2 regions of the Pseudarthrobacter sp. MOO13 genome follow, and region 1 is predicted to be linked to the other one. Evidence: predicted binding sites of a transcription regulator. Region 1 holds the regulator's gene; the other holds the start of a gene.
What was found. Region 1 encodes HrcA, which represses chaperone genes, less so after heat shock. Its sites were predicted from a motif close to TTNGCACTCGNNNNNNNCGAGTGCNAA; they were not measured.
Positions count from the first base shown of each region.

Region 2: groL (chaperonin GroEL) is a predicted target of HrcA. The motif match lies at 1,493-1,519, and genes of this name have one in related genera.

Region 1 covers NZ_CM177848.1:1,889,253-1,898,547, forward strand. Annotated here, with positions in the region: gene lepA (translation elongation factor 4) at 150-2,006, shown strand; gene hemW (radical SAM family heme chaperone HemW) at 2,032-3,261, shown strand; gene AC4EEO_RS08790 (DUF4870 domain-containing protein) at 3,321-3,731, opposite strand; gene AC4EEO_RS08795 (DUF3097 domain-containing protein) at 3,851-4,702, opposite strand; gene hrcA (heat-inducible transcriptional repressor HrcA) at 4,876-5,889, shown strand; gene dnaJ (molecular chaperone DnaJ) at 5,974-7,101, shown strand; gene AC4EEO_RS08810 (16S rRNA (uracil(1498)-N(3))-methyltransferase) at 7,104-7,880, shown strand; gene AC4EEO_RS08815 (GerMN domain-containing protein) at 7,867-8,787, opposite strand; gene AC4EEO_RS08820 (PhoH family protein) at 9,171-9,295, shown strand, end outside.
Region 2 covers NZ_CM177848.1:3,299,416-3,318,580, forward strand. Annotated here, with positions in the region: gene groL (chaperonin GroEL) at 1-1,315, opposite strand, end outside; gene AC4EEO_RS15065 (ABC transporter substrate-binding protein) at 1,605-2,867, opposite strand; gene AC4EEO_RS15070 (cold-shock protein) at 2,864-3,070, opposite strand; gene AC4EEO_RS15075 (LytR C-terminal domain-containing protein) at 3,233-3,865, opposite strand; gene AC4EEO_RS15080 (DUF3263 domain-containing protein) at 3,917-4,246, opposite strand; gene AC4EEO_RS15085 (uracil-DNA glycosylase) at 4,376-5,152, shown strand; gene AC4EEO_RS15090 (siderophore-interacting protein) at 5,162-6,001, shown strand; gene AC4EEO_RS15095 (threonine/serine exporter family protein) at 5,998-7,485, opposite strand; gene AC4EEO_RS15100 (peptidoglycan bridge formation glycyltransferase FemA/FemB family protein) at 7,520-8,836, opposite strand; gene AC4EEO_RS15105 (lipid II:glycine glycyltransferase FemX) at 8,965-10,098, opposite strand; gene AC4EEO_RS15110 (TspO/MBR family protein) at 10,220-10,762, shown strand; gene AC4EEO_RS15115 (L-serine ammonia-lyase) at 10,800-12,239, opposite strand; gene gcvT (glycine cleavage system aminomethyltransferase GcvT) at 12,310-13,458, opposite strand; gene gcvP (aminomethyl-transferring glycine dehydrogenase) at 13,530-16,409, opposite strand; glycine riboswitch at 16,599-16,695, opposite strand; gene AC4EEO_RS15130 (TetR/AcrR family transcriptional regulator) at 16,805-17,341, opposite strand; gene AC4EEO_RS15135 (MFS transporter) at 17,425-18,984, shown strand; gene AC4EEO_RS15140 (Dps family protein) at 19,060-19,165, opposite strand, start outside.

The DNA of each region.
Region 1 (9,295 bases):
CGGAACGCCCCCACTGTGGCGCGGCAGGATGCGGTGCCGCGGCCCGGGACGTGGGACACTGGGAGTTCAAGATCTGCGGCCATACCGCCCGGCACCTTCGGGGTTGCCTGCCGGCTGGCTGCGAACAATGCCAACAGTAAGGACCCTGCGTGTCTCCCATGGCCCGCACCGCACCGGTGCCCGCCGCGACAGATCCGGCCATTATTCGGAACTTTTGCATCATCGCGCATATTGACCACGGCAAGTCCACGCTGGCTGACCGGATGCTGCAGTCCACCGGGGTTGTCCAGGCGCGCGACATGAAGGCCCAGTACCTGGACCGGATGGACATCGAGCGTGAGCGGGGCATCACCATCAAGTCCCAGGCCGTGCGCATGCCATGGGAAGTGGACGGGGTCAGCTACGCACTGAACATGATCGATACGCCCGGCCACGTGGACTTCACCTATGAGGTCTCCAGATCGCTGGCCGCCTGCGAGGGGGCAATCCTCCTGGTGGACGCAGCGCAGGGTATCGAGGCGCAGACACTGGCAAACCTGTACCTGGCCATGGAGAACAACCTCACCATCATCCCGGTGCTGAACAAGATCGACCTTCCGGCAGCGCAGCCGGAGAAATACGCAGCCGAACTCGCCAACCTCATCGGCGGCGATCCGGAGGACGTCCTGCGCGTGTCCGGCAAGACCGGCGTCGGTGTGGAGGCGCTCTTGGACAAGATTGTCCGCGACCTCCCCGCCCCGACGGGCGACCCGGATGCACCGGCCCGTGCCATGATCTTCGATTCCGTCTATGACACCTACCGTGGCGTCGTCACCTACGTCCGCGTCGTGGACGGCATGCTCCACCCCCGTGAGCGCATCCAGATGATGTCCACCAGGGCATCGCACGAGCTGCTGGAAATCGGGGTCAGCTCCCCGGAACCCACGCCGTCAAAGGGCCTCGGCGTCGGTGAAGTGGGTTACCTCATCACCGGCGTTAAGGACGTGCGCCAGTCCAAGGTGGGCGACACCGTCACCAACCTGGCCAAGCCGGCCGCAAAGTCACTGCCCGGCTACGCCGACGCCAAGCCCATGGTGTTCTCCGGCCTGTATCCGCTGGACGGGGCCGACTATCCGGTACTCCGCGACGCCCTTGAGAAACTCATGCTCAACGACGCAGCCCTGGTGTACGAACCGGAAACCTCCGCAGCCCTTGGTTTCGGTTTCCGTGTCGGATTCCTCGGCCTGCTCCACCTTGAGATCACCCGCGAACGCCTGGAACGCGAATACAACCTGGCACTCATCTCCACCGCACCGAACGTTGAGTACGAGGTCACCCTGGAGGACAAGAAGGTGGTCCAGGTGACCAACCCCAGCGAGTACCCCACAGGCAAAGTAGCGGAGGTGCGCGAACCCATGGTGTCCGCCACCATCCTGGCCCCCAACGAGTTCGTCGGCGCCATCATGGAACTCTGCCAGGCCCGCCGCGGCGTGCTGGGCGGGATGGACTACCTGTCCGAGGACCGGGTGGAGATCAGGTACCGCCTCCCGCTGGCCGAGATCGTGTTCGACTTCTTCGACATCCTGAAGTCCAAGACCCGCGGCTACGGGTCCCTGGACTGGAAGGCCGACGGTGACCAGGCAGCCGACCTGGTCAAGGTCGACATCATGCTCCAGGGCGAACAGGTGGACGCGTTCAGTGCCATCACGCACAGGGACAAGGCGTACGCGTACGGCGTGATGATGACCGGCAAGCTGCGCGAACTCATCCCGCGGCAGCAGTTCGAGGTGCCCATCCAGGCGGCCATCGGCTCCAGGATCATCGCCCGTGAAAGCATCCGCGCCATCCGCAAGGACGTCCTGGCCAAGTGCTACGGCGGCGACATCTCCCGTAAGCGCAAGCTGCTGGAAAAGCAAAAAGAAGGCAAGAAGCGCATGAAGATGGTGGGCACGGTGGAAGTTCCGCAGGAAGCGTTCATCGCCGCCCTCACCACTGACGATTCAAAGGACAAGGCCAAGAAGAAGTGACCACCGCGCAGCGGGGGACCCGCTGATGCCCAGCGTTCTTCCCCTTGGCGACCCGGCGCCGTCGGACGGCCTGCTGCCTGCTCAGGCAGCGGACGGTGCGGCGGCCCGGGCTTTCGGCTTGTACGTCCACATCCCGTTCTGTGCCGTGCGCTGCGGGTACTGCGACTTCAACACGTACACGGCCACGGAACTCGGCGGCGGAGCTTCCCAGGATGCCTATGCGGGCACGGCCGTCTCGGAAGTGGGGCTGGCCGCGCGGGTACTGCAGCGTTCAGGCGTCCCGGCACGCAAGCTCAGCACCGTTTTCTTCGGCGGTGGCACGCCTACGCTCCTGCCGGCCGGCGACCTCGCCATGATTCTTCGTGCCGCCATCGACCAGTGGGGAATCGAAGAGGACGCGGAAGTCACCACGGAGGCCAATCCCGACTCCGTCACGCCCGAATCCCTGGCCATCCTCAAGGAAGCCGGTTTCACCCGGGTGTCGTTCGGCATGCAATCCGCTGTCCCGCACGTCTTGAAGGTCCTGGACCGCACCCACACCCCGAGCCGGGTTCCGCAGGTGGTCCGGTGGGCCCGGGAGGCGGGACTTGCCGTCAGCCTGGACCTGATATACGGCACGCCCGGTGAATCCCTTGCCGACTGGCGGTACTCGCTCGAAACAGCCTTGTCCTACGAGCCCGATCACATCAGCGCCTATGCGCTGATCGTCGAGGAGGGCACCAAGCTCGCCGCACAGATGCGGCGCGGCGAGGTCCCGGGAATCGACGACGACGACCACGCCGACAAGTACGAGCTCGCAGACCAGCTGATCACCGAAGCCGGGCTGGGCTGGTACGAGGTCAGCAATTGGGCCCGGACCCCGGACCAGGCCTGCCGGCACAACCTGGCCTACTGGCGGGGCGACGACTGGTGGGGGATAGGGCCTGGCGCACACTCACACGTGGGCGGCGTGCGCTGGTGGAACGTCAAGCACCCTGTGGCCTACGCCAACCGGCTCGCGCAGGGCTATTCGCCGGCTGCGGGCCGCGAAACCCTGGATTCGGACACCAGGCGACTGGAGCGGGTGATGCTTGAGGCGCGGCTTCAGTCAGGGCTCGACGTCTCGACGCTCAGCACCTTGGGCCGCCATGAGGTGGCGGGCCTGATCGCGGACGAACTGGTGGAACCGGCCGCGGCGTTCCACGGACGGCTGGTCCTCACCCTAAAGGGCCGGCTCCTGGCGGACGCCGTGGTCCGCAGGATCCTGCCCGACTAACCGCAGCACGAACCCGGCCGGGCTTGCGGGGGCTTGATTGCGCTGGGAGCCGCTGGGGACTATTTGATCCAGCGCAGGTTGTACGGGTAGCGGTGCGGCTGGCCCCGGTTGACGTGGATCCCTGCGGCCACCGAGAAGCAGGTCAGCGCCACCCAGATCAGCGTGGCGATCACGGCGAAGATGTTGCCCACGTAGGGAATGAACACCAGGATGTTGGCCAGGACCGCGGCGATGGTGGGCGGCAGGCTGAAGTTCAGCGCTTCCTTCGACTCCTGCGCGGTGAACGGTCCGCGGTCCCGGAAGATCAGGTAGATCAGCAGGGACGGAATGCACCCCAGGATCCCGCCGAAGTGGGCCAGCGTGGCCCATTGGCGGTCTTCGCTGGCCGTGAGCGGCAGCGCATTGGCGGGGACGCCATGGTACTCGGAACGGCCTTGGCCATCCCTGTGATCACGTGCGTTTTCTGCCACAGTCTGTTTTCCTTCTGGGGTGCAAGTGGTGCTGACGACTAATAAGGACTCGGTGCCATGCTGTGAAAAGCAAGGCATCGCAGTATCCAGAATACTGGGTCGCGGGGCGGGAGCGGCTTTCAGGGCACGGTGAGGAAGTCGATCACTTCCTCAACCCGCCCCAGCAGCGACGGTTCCAGGTCGGCGTACGTGCGGACGGCGCCGAGGAGCTTTTGCCACCCCAGCCCGATATCTTCCTTGGTGGAGTGCGGCCAGCCAAAGGCCTTCAGGATGCCGGTCTTCCAGTCCTGGCCGCGGGGAATCGCCGGCCATTGCTGGATGCCCAGCACCGCGGGGCGGATGGCCTGCCACACGTCCACGTAGGGGTGGCCGACGATCAGGACATTTCCGGCGGCACCAGGGGAGGCCATCACAGCCTCGGCGATGCGCGATTCCTTTGAATCGGGCACCAGGTGGTCCACGAGGACCCCAAGGCGGCGCCCAGGTCCCGGCCTGAAGTCCGCCACGGCGGCCGTGAGGTCGTCGATGCCGTGCAGGGGTTCGACGACGATGCCTTCCACCCGAAGGTCGTCTCCCCACACCTTCTCCACCAGTTCAGCGTCATGCTTGCCTTCCACCCAGATGCGGCTCGCCTTTGCGACCTGGGCGCGCTGCCCTGCCACCCGAACCGACCCGGACGCGGTCCGCCCTGCGGCGGGACCGGCCCCAGCGCGGGCGGGCGCCGGCGGCATCAGGCGGATCGGCTGTCCTTCCAGGAGGAAGCCGAAGCCCAGCCGGAAGGACCGCGATTTTCCGCGCCGGTCCTCGAGGGCAACCACGTGCATTCCGCCGGACTTCTCCACCCGGGTGACAGCCCCAACCCAGCCGGACTGGACTTCCTCAAGCACCATGCCGCGCTCCACGGGAACCTCCGGCAGTTCGGTCCGGGCAGGGGCGGAAATCCCGCGGGGGCCCCAGTTCTGGTAGTCCATGGATTCGATCCGCCTCGCATTAGGTCCTCACCCCCGGAGTTTCGCCCGGAGCGGTACCAATGCTAACAACGGGCCGAGGCATAATAGACTGTTAGCACTGAGGCATGTCGAGTGCTAACCCCTGGGCGGCACCGGACGGGGCACGCGCCCCGGACCGTGGATGGAGGTGGAGAGTGAGCGAGCCACGCAAACTGGAAGTGCTGCGGGCGATCGTGGAGGACTACGTCCACTCCCGCGAGCCGGTCGGCTCAAAGGCGCTGGTGGAGCGCCATCATCTCGGTGTGTCCAGCGCCACGATCCGCAACGACATGGCGGCGCTGGAGGATGAGGGCCTGATCACCGCGCCGCACACCAGCGCAGGGCGGATACCCACGGACAAGGGCTACCGCCTGTTCGTGGACCAGATCTCGGCGGTCAAGCCACTGTCGGCCGCAGAGCGGCGGGCCATCCAATCACTCCTGGAAGGAGCGGACGACCTCGACGACGTCCTGGACCGCACGGTCCGCCTCCTGTCCCAGCTGACCAACCAGGTGGCAGTGGTCCAGTACCCGCACTTGAGCAGGGCCCTGGTCCGCCACATCGAATTCGTGCTGCTGGCACCGCGCAAAGTACTCGTGGTGCTGATTGCCAACAGCGGCAAAGTCGAGCAGCGCGTGATCGACGTCGGCCAGGACCTCGGTGACGAGGCGCTGGCGGAGTTGCGGACCCGGTTCCTCGGGGCCTTGGGCGGCACGTCGCTGAGCCACCTCGCGCAGGCCTTGCCCGCCGTCGTCGCCGCCGCGCCGCACCCTCAGCGCCAGGCCGCGCACGCACTCGCGCTTGGGCTGGAGGTTTTGGCCCAGAGCAGCCGGGAAGACCGGATGGTCATGGCCGGAACGGCCAACCTGGCCCGGTCCAACGTAGACTTTCCACTCAGCATCGGCCCGGTGCTCGAAGCACTCGAGGAGCAGGTGGTGATGCTGCGGCTGCTGAGCGAAATGGCACAGGACCACCGCGGCGTGGCCGTCAGCATCGGACGGGAGAACCCTTACGACGGCCTCGCGGAGGCATCGGTGGTGGCCACAGGCTACGGCCCTGACAGCGCCGCGAAGGTAGGGATCCTTGGCCCGACACGGATGGACTACCCCACCACCATGGCCGCCGTCAGGGCCGTGGCCCGCTACCTTTCCAGGATTTTGGGGCCCTGATCCTCCGTTGCCGGACCACGTCCGGCAACGGGACCGGACACCGGGCCCAACGGCACGCAGTACAACAAGGAAGAGATACGAACTTTGAGCAGCCACTATGACGTCCTTGGAGTCTCCCCCGAAGCTACGGGCGAAGAAATCAAAAAGGCCTACCGCAAACTGGCCCGCACCCTCCACCCGGACGTAAACCCCGGGGCGGACGCGTCGGAACGCTTCAAGGCAGTCACTCACGCCTACGAGGTCCTCTCCGACCCCCAGAAGCGCCGCATCTACGACACCACCGGCAATGAGAACGGAACGGACAACGGCTTCGGCGGTGCGGGCTACGCGGGCCAAGGGTTCGCGTTCCAGGACATCTTCGACACCTTCTTCGGCGCCGGCGGCACGTCCGGTCCGGCGTCCCGGGTGCGCAGGGGCCAGGACGCGCTCATCAGCGTCCGGATCGACCTCCGCGACGCCGTCTTTGGCGTCAACAAGAAGCTCGAAGTGGACACCGCCGTCGTCTGCCCCACCTGCGACGGATCGTGCTGCCGTCCCGGCACGCACCCCGAGCGCTGCGATATCTGCGGCGGCAGCGGCCAGGTCCAGCGTGCTGTCCGCTCCATTCTTGGCCAGGTCATGACGGCGGCCCCCTGCGGCACCTGCGAAGGCTTCGGCACGGTCATCAAGGATCCCTGCAACGAATGCAGCGGCCAGGGCCGCATCCGCAGCCGCCGCTCACTGACCATCAAGGTCCCTGCCGGTGTTGCCACCGGAACCCGCATCCAGCTCTCCGGGCAAGGCGAAGCCGGCCCCGCCGGTGGCCCCGCAGGCGACCTCTACGTGGAGATCCGGGTCAACAACGACGCCACCTATGTCCGCGAAGGCGATGACCTGCACGCCACTTTGCACATCCCCATGACAGCGGCTGCCCTCGGCACGGACGTCAGCCTGGAAACCTTCGACGGCAGCCAGGAGATCGACGTCAAGCCCGGCACCCAGTCCGGCGAGGTCATTACCCTCCGCGGTCTGGGCGTCACCCACCTGAGGGGCTACGGGCGCGGAGACCTGAAGGTCCACCTCCAAGTGGACACTCCCGCCAAACTCGACGCCGCGCAAGAGGACCTGCTGCGCCAGCTGGCCAAGCTCCGTGGGGAACAGATCACCGAGGGTAAGCTCGCTGCCAGCGGCGGGATGTTCGCCAAGCTCCGGGACCGGCTCGGTAACCTGTAGCGGTGAGCAACCCCGTATTCTTTGCCAGCCCCGGCTCGCTGGACGGCCTGGCGCCCGGCCAGGTCTTTGTCCTGGAAGGCCCTGAAGCCCGGCACGCAGTCACCGTGAAGCGCTTGTCGCCGGGGGAGGCCGTGGACATCGTGGACGGCGCCGGCGCGCGCATGACCGGCAAGGTGGCATCAGCGTCGTCCTCCGCACTGGAAGTGGAGTGCGGGACCGTGGTGGCCGAAGACAGGCCCGAGGTCCGGCTGGTGCTGGCGCAAGCGCTGGCCAAGGGCGACAGGGACGAACTGGCCATTGAGACGGCAACGGAACTGGGCATCGATGCCGTCATACCCTGGCAGTCGGAACGGTCCATCGTCCGCTGGAAGGGGGACCGGGCCGCCAAGGCCCATGCCAAGTGGCGGTCGGCGGTTGCCGCTGCCGCCAAGCAGGCCCGCCGCGCCTGGATTCCCGAGGTCCGGGACGCCGTTGAAACGTCCGGGCTCTGCAACGCCGTGGCCGCCGCGGACCTGGCCGTGATCTTGCACGAAGACGCTGTCAGGCCCCTGCGCACCGTCCTGGAAGGATGGCAGGGGAGCGCGGGCACCGGGCCCCGCGAGATCCTGCTGATTGTTGGCCCCGAAGGCGGCATCAGTCCCCGCGAGGTGACGAAGCTCTGTGACAACGGCGCGGTGACGGCCCTGCTGGGGCACCACGTCCTGCGGTCCTCCACTGCAGGCCCGGCCGCCGTCGTGCTGGCCAGCGATATCCTGGGACGCTGGGCTACCGCACCCTAAAGGACCGGGTGTCCTCGTTCCGGTCCGGTTCTCCACCGGATCCGGCCTGCGCCACGTGGAGTTCATAGTCACCGGCCGGCAGGTTAAGGGCCAGTGTGAAGACCCCCGCCTGGCCCTGCTCCGCGGCCGCCGTCGTTTCGCCGCTCAGGAAAGGCGTCTTGCCGCCACCGTTGTCCGCAACCTGCAGGATTTGCCAGTGGAGCTTGGCTCCCGGCGACGTGCTGCGGCCCGTGATCTTCACGGTTCCTGCCGGGACTTCGGTATTTTCCTGCGGATCAATGATCCAGACCGGCGCCACCAGGCCGGCAGCACGGGTCATCAGGGCGCCCAGCTGGACCTTCCCGAAAGCGACGTAGTCGGTGTGCCCGTCCACGAGGATCCGGACCCGGACCTGCTGGCTGGTGTCGATCAGCCCCGAACTGGCGGCCGCCGCGGTGGCCGTATAAATCAGTTGCTGGATGGCGCGGGCAGCCATGTCGGCGTCGAGGTTGCTGTTGAACGCGTCGGCCGAAACGTCCACCGTGATGACGTCTTTGCCTGAAATCGAGGTGGCCAACTTATCCGGATTCTGCCATGGCGTGAAGAAATCGGGGTCGAGCGGCTTCTCCGACATCATGGCCCGCAACGCACGCGTTACCGGGTTGTCTTGCTCCGGGACGTCGCGGAATTCGCGGTACAGGAAAATGTTGCCGCCGCTGCGGCCGATCCAGTACACGGGCGCCTTGTTGGAGGATTGGGTGGTCTCCAGCGGAGCGCTGGTGGACGGTGCGTCCGGCATGGTCCCGCCGGACGCCGGGACAGAGGCGAGGGTGCCGGTGGGCGATGGGCCGCCCTCAGCGGTGCAGCCGGCCAGTATGGGAACGAGCACCAGGACGCCTGCCAGGACCGCCGGGCGCAAGGGGCCCATCGTTCGGCCTGCCCTTTTGGGCACAGAGGTATCCGGCACTGTCCTGCCCTTGTCCTTTCGTGGCGTGGCGGGCCGATCCCCTGGCGGCCTGGAGTCCCAGCAGTTGCTGGATTTCCAGCATTGCACAGCGGTGCAGCCCAGCAGCGGTTCTGTGGCCCTCACGCCCCAACTGCAACGGGAACGATATGAGGCCGATATGAAGTTGATACCAAACGGCCGTGCCTGTGTGATGGGCAGCAGCCGGCCGTGGCCGCAGACGCCTGCTGCTGGCGTAAGATGATGGGATCGCTGGGCAAGGAGCACCGTGCAACGGGCGCCCCTTTCCGGCACGGAAAATTGGATTGAAGAACTTCGAGGGGACCACAGGCCTGCGGGCCAGCACCATGACTGAATCAGCGAATGGTAAGCGCCGGCTCAACATAGGCGACGGCAGCCCGGGGGAGTTTCCCCACTCACTGCCGGGCACCAGGACCGAAGTTGTCCTGTTTGAGAACTCGGACCAGATGGT
Region 2 (19,165 bases), 1.4 Mb from region 1:
TGGCGCCCGTTGCTTCGTCGCCGGAGAGCTGCAGGTTGGCAAATGCCTTGGCACCGGCCTGGATGAGGGCAACACCGCCACCGGCGACGATGCCTTCTTCAACCGCAGCCTTGGCGTTGCGGACGGCGTCCTCGATGCGGTGCTTGCGTTCCTTGAGCTCAACCTCGGTGGCGGCACCGGCCTTGATGACTGCAACGCCGCCGGCCAGCTTGGCCAGGCGTTCCTGCAGCTTCTCGCGGTCGTAGTCGGAGTCCGAGTTCTCGATCTCGGCGCGGATCTGGGATACGCGGCCGGCGATCTGGTCGGCGTCGCCTGCACCCTCGACGATGGTGGTCTCGTCCTTGGTGACAACAACCTTGCGGGCCTGGCCCAGCAGTTCGAGGCCTGCGGTCTCGAGCTTAAGGCCGACTTCCTCGGAGATGACCTGGCCGCCGGTGAGGACGGCGATGTCTGCCAGCTGTGCCTTGCGGCGGTCGCCGAAGCCCGGGGCCTTGACGGCAACGGACTTGAAGGTGCCACGGATCTTGTTGACGATCAGGGTGGCCAGGGCCTCGCCCTCGATGTCTTCGGCGATGATCAGCAGCGGCTTGTTGGACTGCATGACCTTTTCGAGGACAGCAACCAGTTCCTTGACGTTGGAGATCTTGGAGTTGACGATCAGGATGTACGGATCCTCGAGGACCGTTTCCTGGCGCTCGGCGTCGGTGACGAAGTAGGCGGAGATGTAGCCCTTGTCGAAGCGCATGCCTTCGGTGAGTTCAAGCTCCAGGCCGAAGGTGTTGGACTCCTCGACCGTGATGACGCCTTCCTTGCCGACCTTGTCCAGGGCTTCGGCGATGAGGGCACCAATTTCGTCGTCACCGGCGGAGATGGAGGCGGTGGCCGCGATCTCTTCCTTGGTTTCGATTTCCTTGGCGGAGGCCAGGAGTTCGCGGGTGACGGCTTCAACGGCCTTCTCGATGCCGCGCTTGAGGGACAGCGGGTCGGCTCCGGCGGCAACGTTGCGCAGGCCTTCCTTGACCAGCGCCTGGGCCAGCACCGTCGCAGTCGTGGTACCGTCGCCGGCGACGTCGTCCGTCTTCTTGGCAACTTCCTTGACCAGCTCTGCGCCGATCTTCTCGTAGGGGTCGTCCAGCTCGATCTCCTTGGCGATGGAAACACCATCGTTGGTGATCGTGGGGGCGCCCCACTTCTTTTCGAGGACGACGTTGCGTCCACGCGGGCCGAGGGTGACCTTAACGGCGTCGGCGAGGGTGTTCAGGCCACGCTCAAGGCCGCGGCGTGCCTCTTCATCAAATGCAATGATCTTGGCCATAACGGCAGTAGTCCTTTCGGGACAGTCGTTAAGAATGAACCTTCGCTGCAGTGCCCGCGACGGACGATCCTTCGACAGCGGCCTCTGTATGCCTCCGCCTGGGGATCTCACTGAAGTGAGGTGTTTCTTTCGCTCTTCGACCGGTGCCTTGCGCGGCCGGCCGGAACCGGGCGTTGCTTAGCAGTCGGTACGTCAGAGTGCTAACTCCATAATTAGCACTCCCCCGGTGAGAGTGCAAGCGAAAAGACACCGGAGGGGCTGCTGGCGGCGGTCGCTTCGCCGAGGGCGATCAGCCCTGATGTCCGGCTGTCTCCCGGCCGCTCGGAGTGGGCAGGTTGTCCGGCCCGTATGTAAAGACGGAGAAGGACGCCACGGTGATATCCCCGTTCGCGTCGAAGGCAATGGGGCCCGACTCGCCGTCGTAATTGATGTCCGGGCCGGCAGCCAAACCGCCCAGGCACGCCTTGTAGGTCACGCACGGCGCAGCGGCCGTTCCGGCGCCTGGTGCCGCTGTTCCGCCCGATACCGGGATCAGGTTGGCGGCGATCGAGCGGCCGGCGTCGTCCTGCGCGCGGGCCGCTGCCAGCGCGGCCAGGGTCACGGCGTCGTAGGTCTCGGCAGCGTAGGAGACGTCCTTCAGCGACGGGTCCACCGCCAGGAGTTTTTGCTGGAAGGCGGCGGAAGGCAGCTGTCCCGGTACCACCGCGCGGGCGCCATCCAAGACCTTGGAACCGAGGCCTGAGCCGTAGCGGGCGAAAGCGCCGTCGCTCATGACGATGCGTGAACCGCCAACGCCGGTACCGTTCAGCGCGGCCAGTGCGCCTTGGGCGCCCTCACGGGCTATCAGGACGACGGCGTCCGGCTTGGCTTTGGCGATGGAGCTTGCCGCCGCGGCGTCCCCGGTCGTGAAGCCGGCACCGGGAAGGACGCTAAGCCCGGACTGCTTTGCCGCTTCCGTGACGGCGGCCTGCAGGTCCTTGCCGTAGGTGCCTTCCTGGTACAGCACGCTGACGGTGGCAGCCCCGGCGTCCTTGGCGAGTTTGGCCAACACAGGCCCTTGCGCGACGTCGGCCGCCGCGGTGCGGAAGTAGTAGCCGCCGCTGGCCATTCCGGTCAGGCCGGCAGCGGTGTTGGCCGGGGAGATGAGCGGTATGTGCGCGCGGGACAGGACGCCTACGGCTGCCTCCGCATGGCTGGAGTCGGTGGGTCCGATGACCACGTCCGCCTTGGCGGCGAGCAGGGCTTTTGCCTGCCCGGCGGTGTCCTGTTCCAGGTGTGCGGGCAGCAGTTCGACGGGACGGCCCTTGTGTCCCCCGGCTGCGTTGATGTCCTGGACGGCCAGCTTGGCGGCGGCGAGCTGTGGCTGGTTCAGGAAAGCGTTGCCGCCGGTGTTGTCCAGGACCAGGCCCACCCGGAGGACGCCGTCGCCGGATGCCTCGGCGGATTCCACCCGGGCGTTTCCGCGTGTCCCGGAGCAGGCTGTGGCGCCGAGAACGGCTGCCAGGGAAACGGCCAGGGCAGTGCGGACGGCGGGACGGTGCTTCGGCTTCACTCGGCGGGCCGGACGTTTTCCGCCTGCGGGCCCTTGTCGCCCTCGCCGACCTCCAGCTGCACCCGTTGTCCTTCCTCAAGGGCCCGGTAGCCTTCGCCCCGGATCGCAGACCAATGGACAAAGATGTCATCACTGGAGCCGTCAACGGTGATGAAGCCGTAGCCTTTTTCAGCGTTGAACCATTTGACGGTTCCCAGTGCCATGGTGACCAACTCTTTTCCGTTGCGGCCGGGTGGGCCGGTGCTGTTGCGTGCAGCCCCGCGGGCCGTGGCCTGGAATCACTCTAGCCAAAGGCCGCCACGGGCCGCAGGCTGCGGCAGGCCCCGGGCCGGGAACGTTATGCAGGCGTAACTGAGGCCGGCCGGTTACCGGTACCCGGGGCCCAGGACCACCACGAGCGGCACCTGGAACTCGGTGCTGCTGACGACCGTGGGGATGTTCAACAGTGCGGCGAGCTCCTGGGCACTGGCCAGTTGCTGGGGACCGGCGTAGTAGATCACGGAGGATTTCTGCGGTGCGCCGGACCAGTTGCCTACCTGTCCGAGCTTCCAGCCGTCAGCCTGGACTGTTCCGCCAATGCGGCTGGCCAGCCCGGCGGTACCGGCCGCGTTGTAGACGGCCACTGCCTGCGTCCGGTCGACGACGGCCTGCTGGGTGGCCGACTGCGTCGGCTCCGGGCTGCCGCTTGGGGACGGCCCGGCGGTGGCCGAAGGTTCTGAAGCGGCCGGGGGCGTGGTTGCCTGCGTGGTGGACGGGGTGGATCCGGTACCCGCCAACGCGGTGGATTCCACACTGGCAAAGGCCTCGGTTGCCGTGGCGTTGAACCCCAGCTTGGGGAGGATCAGGAAAGACACCAGCCCGATCGCCAGCGCTGCGACGCCCACGGCGAGGATGGGCCACAGCCGCACCCGGGACGGGGCCGAGGCCGTCCGGTGGACACCTTGTCGCGACGCGGCCTCGGGGACCTTGTCGAATTCATCGCGGGCGTATTTGGTCATGGTGGAAGGACATCCTTGTTGATTGCTGCCAGGGTCCCGGCCTGGGGCGTGCTAAGCGTCGGATCCCAGGCGGCGGGCGGTGCGTGCACGGTGGCGCGACGTACGTAGTCTACGCAATCTCTTGACCAGCATGGGATCGTGGGCCAGGGCATCCTCGCGGTCGATCAGGGCATTGAGGAGCTGGTAGTAATGGGTTGCGGAGAGGTCGAACAGCTCCCGGATGGCCTGTTCCTTGGCCCCCGCGTACTTCCACCACTGCCGCTCCAGCGCCAGCATCTGCTGTTCGCGCTCGGTGAGGGAGGAGTCACGGAGCAGAAAATCCGCCAGCAGGGAATTCCGTGGATCCTGCTCCGGCAGGTGTTCCCGGGCCGGTTCCGCCACGGCACACTCCTTCGCTGGTTACGGTAAATGTCTTACCCCCATGCTAGCGGGCGAATCACAGGAGTGTCATTCGGCCCGGCCGTCGACGCACTTTCCCGACCGGCGGGCTCCTGCTGCAAGAATGGACCGATGTTTGAATCGGATGCGTTGTTCGACCTGCAGCAGGACCCGGCGGACGCCACCCGCTTCAGCGACCTGGCCAAGTTGCCCCTGGCGGAGCTCATGGCGCCTGACTGGGCGGCGGCGCTGCAGGGCGTCGAAGCGAAGCTGCGGTCGGTGCTGGACTTCCTTGCCGGCGAAGAGGCGGCCGGGCACCAGGTCCTCCCGCCGCCGTCGAACGTCCTGCGCGCGTTCCGCCAGCCGCTCGCCGGCGTGAAAGTCCTCATTGTGGGGCAGGACCCCTACCCCACGCCGGGGCACGCCGTCGGCCTTTCCTTTTCCGTGGACGCGCGCACGCGCCCGCTCCCCCGCAGCCTGGCGAACATCTACCGTGAACTCGAATCCGACCTGGGCATTTCCCCGCGCGTCCACGGCGACCTGTCCGCCTGGGCGGATCAGGGAGTCCTGCTCCTGAACCGGGTGCTCACCGTCCGGGCGGGGTCCGCCGGCTCCCACCGCGGCAAGGGCTGGGAGGACATTACGACGGCGGCAGTCACGGCAGTGGCCGGACGTCGGGCCGCGGACGGGTCCAGGACGCCCCTGGTAGCCGTCTTGTGGGGCAAGGAGGCGGAGGGGGTAAGGCCCCTCCTTGCCGGTGCGCCCGTCGTCGCCAGCGCGCACCCCAGTCCGTTATCCGCCTCGCGCGGCTTCTTTGGTTCCCGGCCATTCAGCCGTGTGAACGAGCTGCTGCGGGAACAGGGTGCGCCGGACGTAACCTGGGAGCTCCCGCCGGCGCCCCTGGCTTAGGCTTGCCTGATGAGCACTGTCCCCGCCGCCACCAGCGCTACGAAAAACAACCGCCCCCAGGTCAACCTGACGGTACTGCGCAAAGAGCAGTTGTCCCCGCACATGGTCCGGGTCATCGCAGGTGGGGACGGATTCAGGGACTTCGTCAACAACGCATTCGTGGACCGTTATGTAAAGATCGTGTTCCCACAGCCCGGCGTGGACTATCCCTCCCCCCTGGATCTGTGGACGGTCCGGGAAACCATGCCGCGCGAGCAGTGGCCGTATACCCGCACCTACACGCTCCGCTGGGTGGATCCCGGGGCCAAGGAGCTCGCCATCGACTTCGTGGTCCATGGCGACGAAGGCCTGGCCGGTCCGTGGGCGGCCAACGCCCGGCCCGGCGAGACGCTCACCTTTACCGGCCCGGGCGGTGCGTACAACCCCAATCCCGAGGCTGACTGGTATCTGTTCGCCGGTGATGAGGCCGCCCTGCCGGCCATTGCCGCGTCCATCGAGGCACTTCCTCCCACCGCAGTGGGGCTGGCCTTCCTGGAAGTCGGGGCCGAGGCCGACATCCAGCCCCTGAACGCTCCGGCCGGACTCGAGGTCCGGTGGCTGGTCCGCGGCGAAGTCCCGGCGGGCTCGAGCACGTTGCTGGTGGATGCCGTGGCGGGCGCGGAGTGGCCTGCCGGCACCGTGGATGTCTTTGCCCACGGCGAGCGGGGCTACATGAAGTCCCTGCGCGAGGTCTTCTTCAAGCAGCGCGGCCTGGAGCGGCGCCAGGTGTCATTGTCCGGGTACTGGGCGCAGGGCCGCGTGGAAGACGTGTTCCAGGCAGAGAAGAAGTTGCCGGTAGGGCAAATCTAGCGCCGCCGGGCGCGGCGGCGCTCGTTGCTCGCCAGGCTGCGGGTCAGGGGCCTGGCCAGCACGTCGCCCAGGACGATCCCGCCGGCTGTTCCCAGCACGATGGCGCCGGCGCTGAGCATGCCGCCCGCGCCGTTCAGGATTTCCGATTCCTCGACCGTGAGCACATACATGGACCGGAAGATGGTGAGCCCTGGCAGCAGGATCAGCGCCGCGGGCACAGCCACCACCAGCTGCGGCGCGCCCATCCGCAGTGCCACCACACGTGCCAGGAGGCCGATGACAACGGCCGCCAGCGCCGGGGCGAAGCGGTCCCCGATCCCCAGCAGGCCGCCGCCCAGCAGCACCAGGTAGCCTGCCACGCCCACTCCCGCCGTTGGCAGCAGGAGCTGCCAGGTGGTCTGCTCGGTGATGCCGATGGCCATCACCGCAGCGGCCACGAACAGGATAAGGACCCACAGATCGTAGGCGGGTGGGAAGGTCTGCGTGACGTCGATCCGCTGCAGCCCTGTCAGCTCCCCCACCACGAAGGCCACGGCAATGCCGGCCACGATCGCACCGAAGGTCAGCAGGGTTGACAGGAACCGGCCCGCGGCGGTGACCGGGAAGCCGTTGATGGCGTCCTGTACGGACGAGACCAGCCGTCCGGTGGGCAGCAGCAGCAGGATGCCGCCCACCACCACGATCGACGGTGACGCGGTGAGGCCGAACTGCCAGAGCAGCAAGGCAAGGATGGTGACGACGAACGAGCAGCTGGCCGTGGTGAAGAAGTCCGGGACCCGCCAGCGGCCCAGTTGCCGGGCCAGCAGGCTGATCCCGATGTTGGCTACGAACGCGATGGCCGAGGACACCACGCCGCCGCCCAGCACACCGACGAACACGGCGGCGAAGACACCGAATGCGGCGGTGACCATCCAGCGCGGATACGGTTTGGGACTGGTGATGGCCTCGTTGAGCCTGCGGATGGCTTCCTCGCGGCCCACGCCGCCAGCCACGATGTCCGTGACCAGCTGGTGGACTTTGGCCAGGCCGGCGTAGTTGTTGGTCCAGGACCGCACCACGCGCAGCAGGGCGATGGGCGTCTGGTCCTTGGGGGCGTAATTGATGCCCACGGACTGGTTGGTGATGTCCACCTCGATGTTCTTCAGGCCCAGGGCGGCCGTAACGGCGATGATGCTGGTCTCCACCTCCAGGGCGCCCGCCCCATAGCGGAACATGGTCTCTGCCAGGTGGAGCGCGAAGTCCAGGGTCTTGCGGGCCGATGTGTCCACACCGCCCACCTGGATGGTGGGGTTGGCGTAGGGGCTGCCCGCCAGGCGGTCCACGATGCTCAAGGGGGCGGTGGGCGGGTTCTCGCCCTGCACCAGGCGCCGCAGCATCCTCCGGGCGGCTGCGTCCTGCCGCATCTGGGCAGGGGTCAGCGGCTCAGTCTTGGGCAGGCCGTCAGTCTTCGGCCTGGACCCTGGCCGTTCGTGCCGGTCGGTCATGCCCGGTTCCTCCCTCTGCGCGGTGTGTGGACGGTCAGGCTGCGCGCTTCAGTGGCAGCTTGCCAAGCAGGGTACGGGCAGCGGCGGCGGCTGATCTGGCCAGCCGGTTGGCATGGAAGACCGCGGGCCGTACGGGCATGGTGAAGTCGCCCACCAGCTGGACCACTTCGCCGCCGAATCCCTTCTTGAATTCGTAGCCGCCGTGCCCCTCCTCGTCCTGTCCGGAGATGCCGAACGTGCCGTAGAAGTTGTACCGCGGGTATTCCTTCTCCAGGGCGTGCAGCATCATGCCCCAGTACAGTGAGGTGGCGCCGTTGAAGTAGATGTAGTCCTGGACGGTGCCGCCGATCACGCACACCACCTCATCGCCGTAGCAGACGAAGTGGATGGCTGCCACGGTGGCGGTCCCGACCGAATCCGGGAACCTCTCGATGTCCTTGAGGCTCCGCTCGTAGCTGTCCACGAGGTCCTGGACCACTTTGAGCCGGTTGGCTTTCTTCTTGCTGCCCGTTTCTTCCACTTCACGCCGGAGCTCCGCGGCGGTGGCAGACTCAGCTGCCAGGCGCTCGGTGATGGATTTCCGGTACGCGGGGATGTCGATCTTGGCCATCATGAGCTTGGTGAATTCCGCCGAGGTGGTCCTGAGCAGGTGCTCGTAGTAGGCGCGCTCGCGGTAGGTGAATCCCTTTTCGTCCCCGGCCCGGCTCAACGCCCCGTAGAAGTCGTCCAGGGTTTCCAGCGTGGCCTGTTCCAGGAAGACGCCGTTCTTTTCGGCCTTGCGGATGGCCTTCCGGGTCCGGTAACTGGTGCCCATGATGAGTTCTTCGGCGTCCTGGATTCCGACGAGGCTCTTGATGAACATCCAGTTCACGTTGACGAAGTTCATATCCAGGCCCTGGTGCCGGAACCCGAGCCGCTCCAGGTCCGCCACGAGCGGACGGTTGTCCTCGACGTCCGGGTGCTCGGCGCCGTCGGCGTCCCGTGCGATGTACCTGATGTTCGGGGAGATCCGCAGTTCAGCGGCTTTGCGGCCGGCGGCGTGCTTGCGGAGGAGTTCGACGACGCCACTCACCAGGTTGCGGTCCTCGTAGTCCATGAGGGGGCCCTTGGCGCATTCGCAGATGGTGTAGCCAAGCCTGGTGGTCGAGTAGTTGAGCTTGCCGGCGGCGACGAGTTCGCCGCCGCGCCGGACGCCGAAGAGTTCCACCTGCTGGCCCCGGGCGCGCTGGAAACGGGCAAAGTCGATGGACTGCAGGAAGCTGTTTTGCGGGTGCTTTACGGCGAAGGCCTCAAACTCGGCGTCGCTGAGCGTGGCATATTCAAGTCCGGTAGCGGCGGAAACAGGATTCAAGGGGTGACCTTCTTCGGGACTCTTCGCGGCCTGGTGGGCACGCGCTGGGCGGACGGTGTTCGGGGCGGGCTGCACGGGACGTACGGTCCGGCCGTGGGCTGCGGTGGATGCATCCCACGGGATGCCGGTCAGTAGAACTGCTGGCCGGTCCGGGCGGTTTCAATCCGGCGGAGCACCTTTTCGCCGCCACTGGTCCAGAGCTTGTGGCGCAGCGGGGAAAGGACGTAGTCGTAGCAGCCCACAAAGTCGGTGACGGTCTTGGTGAAGCTGGTCTTGAACATTCCCATCCCGTACAGGTTGTGGGTTTTGTCCTTGATCCGGGCCGCAGGCGGGGTGCCGCAAAAGTCGTATTCGGTGCAGCCGAGTTCCTGCATGCGGCGGATGGCTTCCCACTGCACCAAATGCGAGTCGCCGTACTGCTTGCGGTTTTGGGTGGACCCGCCGTCCTTGTAGGTTGCCTTGGCACCGTAGTTGATCACGAAGGCTCCGACGCTGGGCCTTCCATCCTCATAGACGAAGAAGAAGTTGCCTTGGCCACGGTTGCAGAATTCGTCCCAGAACTTGGCGTAGTAGTCGTAGCTGCGCAGGGGCATGGAGCCCTTGGCGTTGACGGTGTCTGCCATCAGGTCGTAGAGGGCGCGGTAGGTTTCCGGGCCTTGTTCCTGCCGTACCACCTGGCAGCCTTCGCGTTCGGCGCGCCGGATGGCGTTCCGGGCGCGCGAGGAGATCGCTTTGAACACGTCCTCGCTGCTGCCGGAAATGTCCAGCAGCGCGGTGGAGTCGTTGGACTGGATATTGGGGGCTTTGACAAGGCCCGCGGCCTGGATGTCCCGGTGCGCCTCGGCGGTGTCGATGATGTCCGGTTCCACCTTGATGGTAAAGACGTTCAGTTTCCGGCTGCGGGCAAAGGCCGCGCAGGCTTCGAGGGCGGCTTTCAGGTCCGCGGCGGCGGCAACGTCAGGGCCTTTGATGAGATACCAGAGCCGACCCAGGACCGGAAATGACTTTTCCAGGACCAGGTTGTAACTGGAGTTTCCCGGGGCTTCCAGGACAAGGAAGCGGACTTTCCAGCCGGACCCGTTCTTGACCGATGCGTAGGCGGCGGACTGCAGCATGTTGCCGCCGTTGGGGTTGGCCGTGACGTGCTTGTCCCAGTTCTCAATTTCCTCGGCTGTGGCAAAACGTGCGGTGAATTCTCGCAAGGGGGCCGTGTCCAATCGGGTTTGTGCGCGGTTTCGGTGGGTCTGGATGCGTGCGGACATGCAGCATCAAGTCTAAAGCCTCAGCCGCTGGAGCCTTTCTCCCGGCGATGCCTGGCATGGCGCCGACCGTCCACGGGGCGGCGCCTTGACGGGGCTGCCCCGGGTCCGCAAGGGTTGGAGGATGAGGCCGGACCGGGACCAGAGCAGCACTTCCGCGGAGCGCGGACGGCCCTATGGCGCCGGGATCCAAATCGCCGGGCTCGCCGCCTTCCTGGTGGCGTCCTTGCTGGTGGCGGCGCTGGGCGGATTGGCGTCGGCCAGCAACGTCAACGGCTGGTATGCAACGGCGGACAAGGCGCCATGGTCTCCGCCCAACGGCGTGTTTGGCCCGGTGTGGGGAATCCTCTACACGGCGATGGCTGTTGCCGGCTGGCTGGTGTGGCGCAAACGGACGGAGCGGACCCGGAGCGCCCTCACCGCCTACGGGATCCAGTTGCTCCTTAACCTTGCCTGGACCCCTGCGTTCTTTGCCCTCTACCCCGTTTTTGGAACCGTTGCACTGTGGTTTGGGCTTGGCATCATCCTGGCGCTCATTGCCGCCGTCGGAGTCACCGTTCTCTATTTTGGTCCCATCAGCCGGACCGCCGGGTTACTCCTGCTGCCGTACATTTCCTGGCTGGTGTTTGCCGCCTCCTTGAACTGGTGGGCCGCCGCCTACAACTAGGGAGTGGGCGCCGGGTTCCGGGAAGAGGCGCCTGCGGTCAGCATTCGACGACGTTGACGGCGAGGCCGCCCATGGCGGTTTCCTTGTATTTGTGGGACATGTCCTTGCCGGTTTCGCGCATGGTGATGATGACTTCGTCCAGGGAGACCCGGTGGGTCCCGTCGCCCCAGAGCGCCATTTTCGCGGCGTTGATCGCTTTCGCGGCAGCGATCGCGTTCCGTTCGATGCAGGGCACCTGCACCAGCCCGCCGATCGGGTCGCAGGTCAGGCCCAGGTTGTGTTCCATTGCGATCTCAGCGGCGTTCTCCACCTGCGCCGGGGTGCCCCCCATGACCTCGGCCAGGCCAGCGGCGGCCATCGAGGACGCGGACCCCACCTCGCCCTGGCAGCCGACCTCGGCCCCGGAAATCGAGGCTTGTTCCTTGTAAAGGACTCCCACGGCGGCGGCGGCGAGCAGGAATTTGACCACGACGTCATCGCGGTCAGCGCCGGTGGCTTTGTCCATGCCGGGAGCGAAGTGCAGGGCGTAGAACAACACCGCAGGGATGATCCCGGCTGCCCCGTTCGTCGGGGCGGTGACCACCCGGCCGCCGGACGCGTTTTCCTCGTTCACGGCCAACGCCACCAAGTTAACCCACTCCTGCCAATACCGGGGATCGAACGGGCCCGCGTCCCACGCGGCGTCCTGGTCCGTGTCCTGCCCGTCGGCGCATTCCTTCTTCAACCGCTCAAACCAGTCAGGGGCGCGGCGGCGGACCTTCAAGCCGCCCGGCAACACCCCCTCACGCTTCAACGAGGCCGCCACGCAGGCTTCCATCACGGACCAGATGTGCAGCAACCCGGCCCGGATCTCCTCCTCCCCGCGGGAGGCTTTTTCGTTCACCAGCATCACATCAGCGATTCCCAGCCCGGTCGCTGCGCAGTGCTCCAGCAGTTCCGCGGCGGTCCGGAACGGCAGCGGAAGCTCCTTCTTGGACTCCTCCAGTTCCTGCCGGGCCGCGTCTTCCTCACCCTCCCGGACGATGAACCCGCCACCGACCGAGAAGAAGGTCGCGGTATGCACCACGGCACCGTCAGCGTCCGTGACGGTGAACGTCATCCCGTTCGTGTGCCGCGGCAGGACGGTTAACGGCCGCAACACCATGTCCTTCACCCCATAGGGCAGCGGGACGGCGCCGGCGAGGTTCAAGGTCCCGGTCCCGGCAATGCCGGCCAGCCGCTCCTCCACCTCCGCCGGGAGGATCAACTCCGGATGAAACCCCTCCAAGCCCAGCAGGATCGCGGTCATCGTCCCGTGCCCATGACCGGTGGCCGCCAACGAGCCATACAAATCCACCCGCAACGACGCCACGTGAGCCAGCACCCCCGAGGCCTTGAGTTCCTCCGCAAAAACGGCAGCAGCCCGCATCGGCCCCACAGTATGAGACGACGAAGGCCCGATCCCGATCGAAAACAGATCAAAAACGCCAACAGCCATGCGATTGGTTCCTAACTAAAACGGGTGGTGGGGCGGGGTTTCGACAAGCGAAACTCCCGGCTGTCCGGCGCTATTTTTGGCGCTTGTAGAACGGGAGGCCGACGACTTCGAAGGGTTCGGCCTTACCGCGAAGGTCGACTTCGAGGGAAGTTCCCGGCGCCGAATGCTCCACGTCGACGTAGGCCATGGCGATGGGGTAGCCCAGAGTGGGCGAAGGCTGGCCGGAGGTGACCTCACCGACGGTGGCGCCGTCTTTCAGGACCGGGTAGTGCGCGCGGCCGGCCCGGCGTCCCCGGCCCTTAAGCCCCACGAGGCGGCGGCCGGAGGTGCTGCCTGCACCGGCTTCCTTCTTGGCTGCCAGCGCGGCCTTCCCGACAAAGTCGCCTTCCTTGGACAGCGCGACGACGGCGCCCAGGCCGGCGGCGAACGGGTCGCCGTCCAGCGAGAGTTCGTTGCCGTAGAGCGGCATTCCCGCTTCGAGGCGGAGGGAGTCGCGGGACGCGAGCCCTGCGGGGGTGAGCTGGCCCTCGTCGGCAATGGCGATCAGCGCCTGCCAGAGGCCCGGGGCGTCCCCGTTGTCCACGAAGATCTCGAAGCCGTCCTCGCCGGTGTACCCGGTCCGGGCCAGCAGCAGGTCCAGGCCCGCACCGCCCACCAGGAAGGGGACCTCGACGGCGGCGTAGTACTTCAGCCCTGTCACCAGGGAATGCCGGGCTGCCGGGACCAGCCGCAGCAGGATCGATTCTGCTGCCGGGCCTTGGACGGCGATCAGTGACGTGCGGGCTGAGGCGTCCTCCACCTTCACGTCGAACCGGGCGGCACGTTCCTGCAATGCTGCCGCGACGGTGTCTGCGTTTCCTGCGTTGGGGACCACCAGGAAGACGTCGGTGCCGTCCGGCGCTGCCGGCCGGCGGTAGGTGATGAGGTCGTCGATGATGCCGCCATCGGCGTTGCAGATCAGCGAGTACTTTGCCTTGCCCACGGCCATGGCGGAGATCTTGCCCGCCAGGGCGTAGTCCAGGAACGCGGCGGCCTCGGGGCCGGTCACCCAGACTTCTCCCATGTGGGAGAGGTCGAACAGCCCGGCGGCCTTGCGGACCGCGTGGTGTTCGGCCAGTTCGGAGCTGTACTTCAGCGGCATCTGCCAGCCGCCAAAGTCCGTGAAGGAGGCGCCGAGCTTTTTATGCTCGTCGTAGAGCGCGGTGTACTTCTCAGTCATTGAAAGTCCTTTGGGAGCGGTGGTTGAGCTGGTCGAAACCGGGTGCCGGCCGGCTCAACCACCGGAGCGGTCTAGTTCTCGAACCCGGCTGTGCTGTCCTCGAACGCTTCGAGGGGCGGGCAGGAGCAGATGAGGTTGCGGTCGCCGGCGGCGCCGTCGATCCGGCCGACGGGCGGGAAGTACTTGTCCTGCTTGTGGTGGGCCGGGAACGCTGCTTGCTCCCGCGGGTAGGCGCGGTCCCAGTCAGAGGAGACGACGGCGGCGGCCGTGTGGGGTGCGTGCCGCAGCGGTGAGTCGGTGACGGCGAAGTCGCCGTTGGCCACCTGGTCGATTTCCTTGCGGATGGTGATCATGGCCTCGATGAAGCGGTCGATCTCGGCCAGGTCCTCGGACTCGGTGGGCTCCACCATCAGCGTGCCCGCGACGGGGAAGGACAGGGTGGGGGCGTGGAAACCGAAGTCGATCAGCCGCTTGGCCACGTCCTCGGCCGTGACTCCGGTCTTCGCGGTGAGTTCGCGCAGGTCCAGGATGCATTCGTGCGCCACCAGCCCGCCTTCGCCGGTGTAGAGGACCGGGAAGTACTCGTTCAGGCGGGACGCGACGTAGTTGGCCGCCAGCAGCGCGGACTTGGTGGCCTCGGTCAGGCCCTGCCCGCCCATCAGCTTCACATACGCCCATGAAATCGGCAGCACCCCGGCCGAACCGAACCGGGACGCCGAAATCGCCACCCCGTGCCCGGGCTCGTGCGCCGCCTTGTTCGCATCGCCCGGCATGAACGGTGCCAGGTGCGCCTTCGCGGCAACGGGCCCGACGCCGGGTCCCCCGCCGCCGTGCGGGATGCAGAAGGTCTTGTGCAGGTTCAGGTGGGACACGTCCCCGCCGAACCGGCCCGGCTGGGCCAGCCCCACCAGGGCGTTCAGGTTGGCCCCGTCGATGTAGACCTGGCCGCCGGCAGCATGCACAGCGTCACAGACTTCGCGGACATCGGAGTCGTACACGCCGTGGGTGGAGGGGTAGGTGATCATGATGGCCGAGAGGACGTCCTTGTTGGCCTCGATCTTGGCCGTCAGGTCGTCGTGGTCGATCGTCCCGTCAGCGGCGGTGGCAACCACGACCACCTTCATGCCCGCGAGGACGGCGGAGGCGGCGTTGGTGCCGTGCGCCGAGGCTGGGATCAGGCACACGGTGCGCTGCTGCTCGCCGCGGGATTGGTGGTAGCCGCGGATCGCGAGCAACCCGGCGAGCTCGCCCTGGGAGCCCGCGTTGGGCTGGATGGACACCTGGTCATACCCGGTGATCTCGGCCAGGTCCGCTACCAGGCCGGCGATGAGTTCGCGCCAGCCCTCGGTCTGGGAGTCCGGGGCGAACGGGTGGATCGAGGCGAACTCCGGCCAGGAAATGGCCTCCATCTCAGCCGTCGCGTTCAACTTCATCGTGCACGAACCCAACGGAATCATCGTCCGGTCCAGCGCCAGGTCACGGTCCGAGAGCTTCCGGATGTAACGCAGCAGCTGGGTTTCAGACCGGTGCGTGTTGAACACCGGATGCTGCAGGTAGGCCGAGGAACGCTCGACGCCGGCCTCCAGCCCAAAGCCCTGGCCCTCGCTGTGTCCCTCGGCAACCGGGGCGCCGAAGACGTCGGCGACCTGCGCGACGATGGCCGGCGTCGTGGTTTCGTCGAGGGAGATGCCTACGGTGTCGGCGTCGATGGGCCGCAGGTTGATGCCGCGGGCCTCGGCGTCGGAAATCACTGCTGACGCACGGCCGGCAACACGGACCGTCAGGGTGTCGAAGAAGGAAGTGTGCAGGACATCCAGGCCGGCGGCCTTGAGCGCCGCGGCGAGGGTACGGGCGTGGCCATGCGTCGTTTCCGCGATCGCCTTCAGCCCGTCCGGGCCGTGGTATACCGCGTACATGGACGCAACGATGGCCAGCAGCGCCTGGGCGGTGCAGATGTTGGACGTGGCCTTCTCGCGGCGGATGTGCTGCTCGCGGGTCTGCAAAGCCAGGCGGTAAGCGGGAACGCCGGCGTCGTCCTTGGACACCCCAACCAGGCGGCCGGGCAGGGAACGTTCCAGGCCCTTGCGGACAGCCATGTAGGCGGCGTGCGGCCCCCCAAAGAACAACGGCACACCAAAGCGCTGGGCCGAGCCAACGGCAATGTCCGCGCCCTGCTCGCCCGGAGGTGTGATCAGTGTCAGGGCCAGCAGGTCCGCAGCCACCGTAACCAGCGCGCCGCGGTCCTTGGCAGCGGTAATGACGGCGGACTGGTCCCACACCCGGCCGGAGGCGCCGGGCTGCTGCAGCACGACGCCATTGATGGCACCCTCCGGCAGGCCCTTGGACAGGTCCGCGACCTCCACCTCGAAGCCCAGCGCCTCGGCGCGACCCTGCACGATGGCGATGGTCTGCGGAAGAACGTCGATGTCCAGGACCGTCTTGCCGTCCTTCGCTCCCGCGGACTTGTTGGCGCGGCGCATCAGGAGCACGGCCTCGGCCACGGCGGTGGCTTCATCCAGCAGCGAGGCGTTGGCGATGGGCAGTCCCACCAGGTCCTGCACCATGGTCTGGAAGTTCAGCAGTGCCTCGAGCCGGCCCTGCGAGATTTCCGGCTGGTACGGGGTGTAGGCGGTGTACCAGGCCGGGGATTCCAGGATGTTGCGGCGGATCACCGGCGGCGTCACGGTGTCGTAGTAGCCCTGGCCGATCATCTGGACTGCCGTCTTGTTCTTGGCGGCAAGCTTCCGCAGTTCCGTGAGGACTTCAACCTCGCTGAGGGCGTCCTGCAGACGAAGGGCAGATTCCTGACGGATGACCTTGGGGACGGCGGTGTCAACCAGTGAGTCGACAGTGTCGTAGCCAACGGCTTTGAGCATGGTATCGACGTCGGCCTGGCGGCGCGCACCGATATGGCGGTCGACGAAAGTGGTGGAGGCTGGGCTAACCGGCACGAAGGAACTCCATTTACTCAGGCGGCGCAGGGTACGCCACAGCGATTCGGGTTCCTCCCCGCTCTGTATTGGACCTGAGAGTTTCCGCGGTGCCTGCCTGGCAGGACCCGCTTGCACCGTCGGTGAGCACACCGGCTCCGAATCCCCGATTGGGGGTCATGGGAACCGCCTGCTGCTTTCCAGAGGCGCCTCGCCGCGGCGGTACGGGGGCCTGCGAGATTCCTGGGGAGGATTTGCTCCTACGGCGCCTGCCTGTACACCGGCAGAACTCTCCCGCCGCAGATCAAAGGCTATTCACTTGTAAACCAGCCATGTGCTGGATCATGCGGGCCGGTGACAGCCCTCACAACATTCCATTGTCCTATGCCGCAACCCTTCCCGGCAAATGGCGGAGGCTACCTGCGAAGCCGCTCAAGGGCCGCCAGGAGTTCCTCCACGTCAGCCGCCGCTCCCCCTTGCGGCGCCGGACCCACGGACAACATGGCGTTGAAATACAGCCCGTCCCCCATATACAAGACCGCTTTGGCCAGCCCCGGCCCCACGTCGGCCGCGATCTCGTCCAGCCACCGCTGCTGGATGGCCGCGAAACGGCGCCGCGTTTCCTGGTGCGCCACTTCCGCCAGCCTGGTGGCGGCAACGATGGCCCGGTCCAGCGGAGTGTCCGCCCAGACGGAGGAGCGGATGAAGTAGGCCGCCGCCCCCTCGGCGGCCGCGGCCATGGCGTCGGCGTCCTCTTTGGCCAGCCCGTCCAGGCGGTCCAGCAGCACTTCGATGAGCGCTTCCTTGTTGGGGAAGTGGTACAGCAGTCCCCCCTTGGACACGCCTGCCTTTTTGGCCACCGCGTCGAGCGTGGCCGCCCGCTCCCCCACGTCGATCAAGAGGGTTTCGAAGGCGTCAAGGACCGCATCACGGGCTACAGGCTTTCGGGGCATGCTTCCCATCATGCCTTCCGCCGGCGTCGAAAAGGGAAACGGCAAGGTTTTAAACTGTACCGTCTGGACGGTATAGTTATTTTATGACGACTTCCCCTTCGACCTCGGCGCCTGCACGCAGCGGCGGAGCGGCCGGGCGGTCCCCGCGGCGCGACTGGCTCGCACTGGGGCTGCTGATGTTCCCGGTACTGCTCGTCGCCGTGGACAATACCGCCCTGACATTCGCCCTGCCCGCCATCACCCGCGCCCTGGAACCCTCCGGCGTGCACGTGTTGTGGATTATTGACGCTTATCCACTGGTATTGGCCGGTCTCCTGGTATCGATGGGAAGCCTTGGCGACAGGATTGGGCGGCGCCGGTTGCTCATTATCGGCAGCACGGGCTTTGCCGGATTGTCCGCCGCAACGGCTTTTGCGCCCTCCGCGGAGTGGCTGATCGCCGGACGGGCCGCACTGGGGTTCTTCGGGGCGATGCTGATGCCCTCCACCTTGTCGCTGATCCGCAACATCTTCCCGGAGCCCAACCGCCGGCGGATGGCCGTCGCCATCTGGGCTGCCGGATTCTCCGGCGGCGCAGCCTTGGGGCCGATCTTCGGCGGCTGGCTGGTGGAGCATTTCTGGTGGGGCGCCGTGTTCCTGGTGGCGGTGCCCCTGATGGTTCCCCTGCTGGCACTGGGCCGGACTTTGATCCCGGAATCCAAGGACCCGTCGCCGGGAAGAGTGGACGTCCCGAGCATCCTGTTGTCCATGCTGGTGATGGTCCCCATGGTCTACGGCATCAAGGATGTTGCCACCGAAGGTCCGGGCCTGGCGGGCCTTAGCAGCATGGCGTTCGGCCTGGCGATGGGCGTGGTGTTCGTGCGGCGCCAGCACCGCCTGGAACACCCCCTGCTGGATATGTCGCTGTTCCGGAACCGGGTGTTCAGCATGGCCATCAGCGCCAACATCCTGGCCCTGTTTTCCTTCAACGGCTTCATCCTGTTCCTTGCCCAGCACCTCCAGCTCCTTGAGGGCCTGAGCCCGTCAGCGGCGGGCGTGGCGATGATTCCGGCGCTGGCAGCCACGGTGGCGGCCGGCTTGGTGGTGGTGCCGCTGGTTCGCAAGGTCCGCCCTGGGTACGTGGTAGCGGCGGGGCTGGCGTTCAGCGCCACGGGATACACCCTGGTGGCGTTTGGAAACCACGACGGCGGACCCGCGCTGCTGCTGGCAGCGCTCCTGGTCCTGGCGATGGGCGTGGGGACGGCGGAGACCATTTCGAATGACCTCATCCTCGGCTCCGCGCCGCCGGAAAAGTCAGGGGCCGCCGCGGCGATCTCCGAAACCGGCTACGAGGTGGGCTCACTGCTGGGGACGGCCGTCCTTGGCTCCATCCTGACGGCCTCCTACCAGCACAACCTGCGCCTCCCGGCCGGATTGGATGGCATGCTCCCGGGCGCCTCGTTGCACAACGCGGGGGAAACGCTGGCCGGCGCCATGGAAGCGGCCGCCGTCCTGCCCGGTCCGCTGGCGGACGCGGTCCGGGACGCTGCGGCGGCGGCGTTCGATTCCGGCGTGCACATCACGGCGGCAATTGGGCTGGTACTGATGGCGACGGCGGCAGTCCTCGCCGCCGTCGTGCTGCGGAAGGTACCCAAGGCCACCTGACCGCACGGGGACCGCAAAGGGCGCCCGGCGCCGGATGAGTTCCGGTACCGGGCGCCCTCGTGCGGGACGCTCGGCCTACTTGGAGTCGGCAGTGGTCACCTTGGCGGTTGGCTTCATGTTTTCAGCCTGCACCATCCAGGCAAACTGCTCGAGCCGGGCGATGAACTCGTGCAAAAGGTCC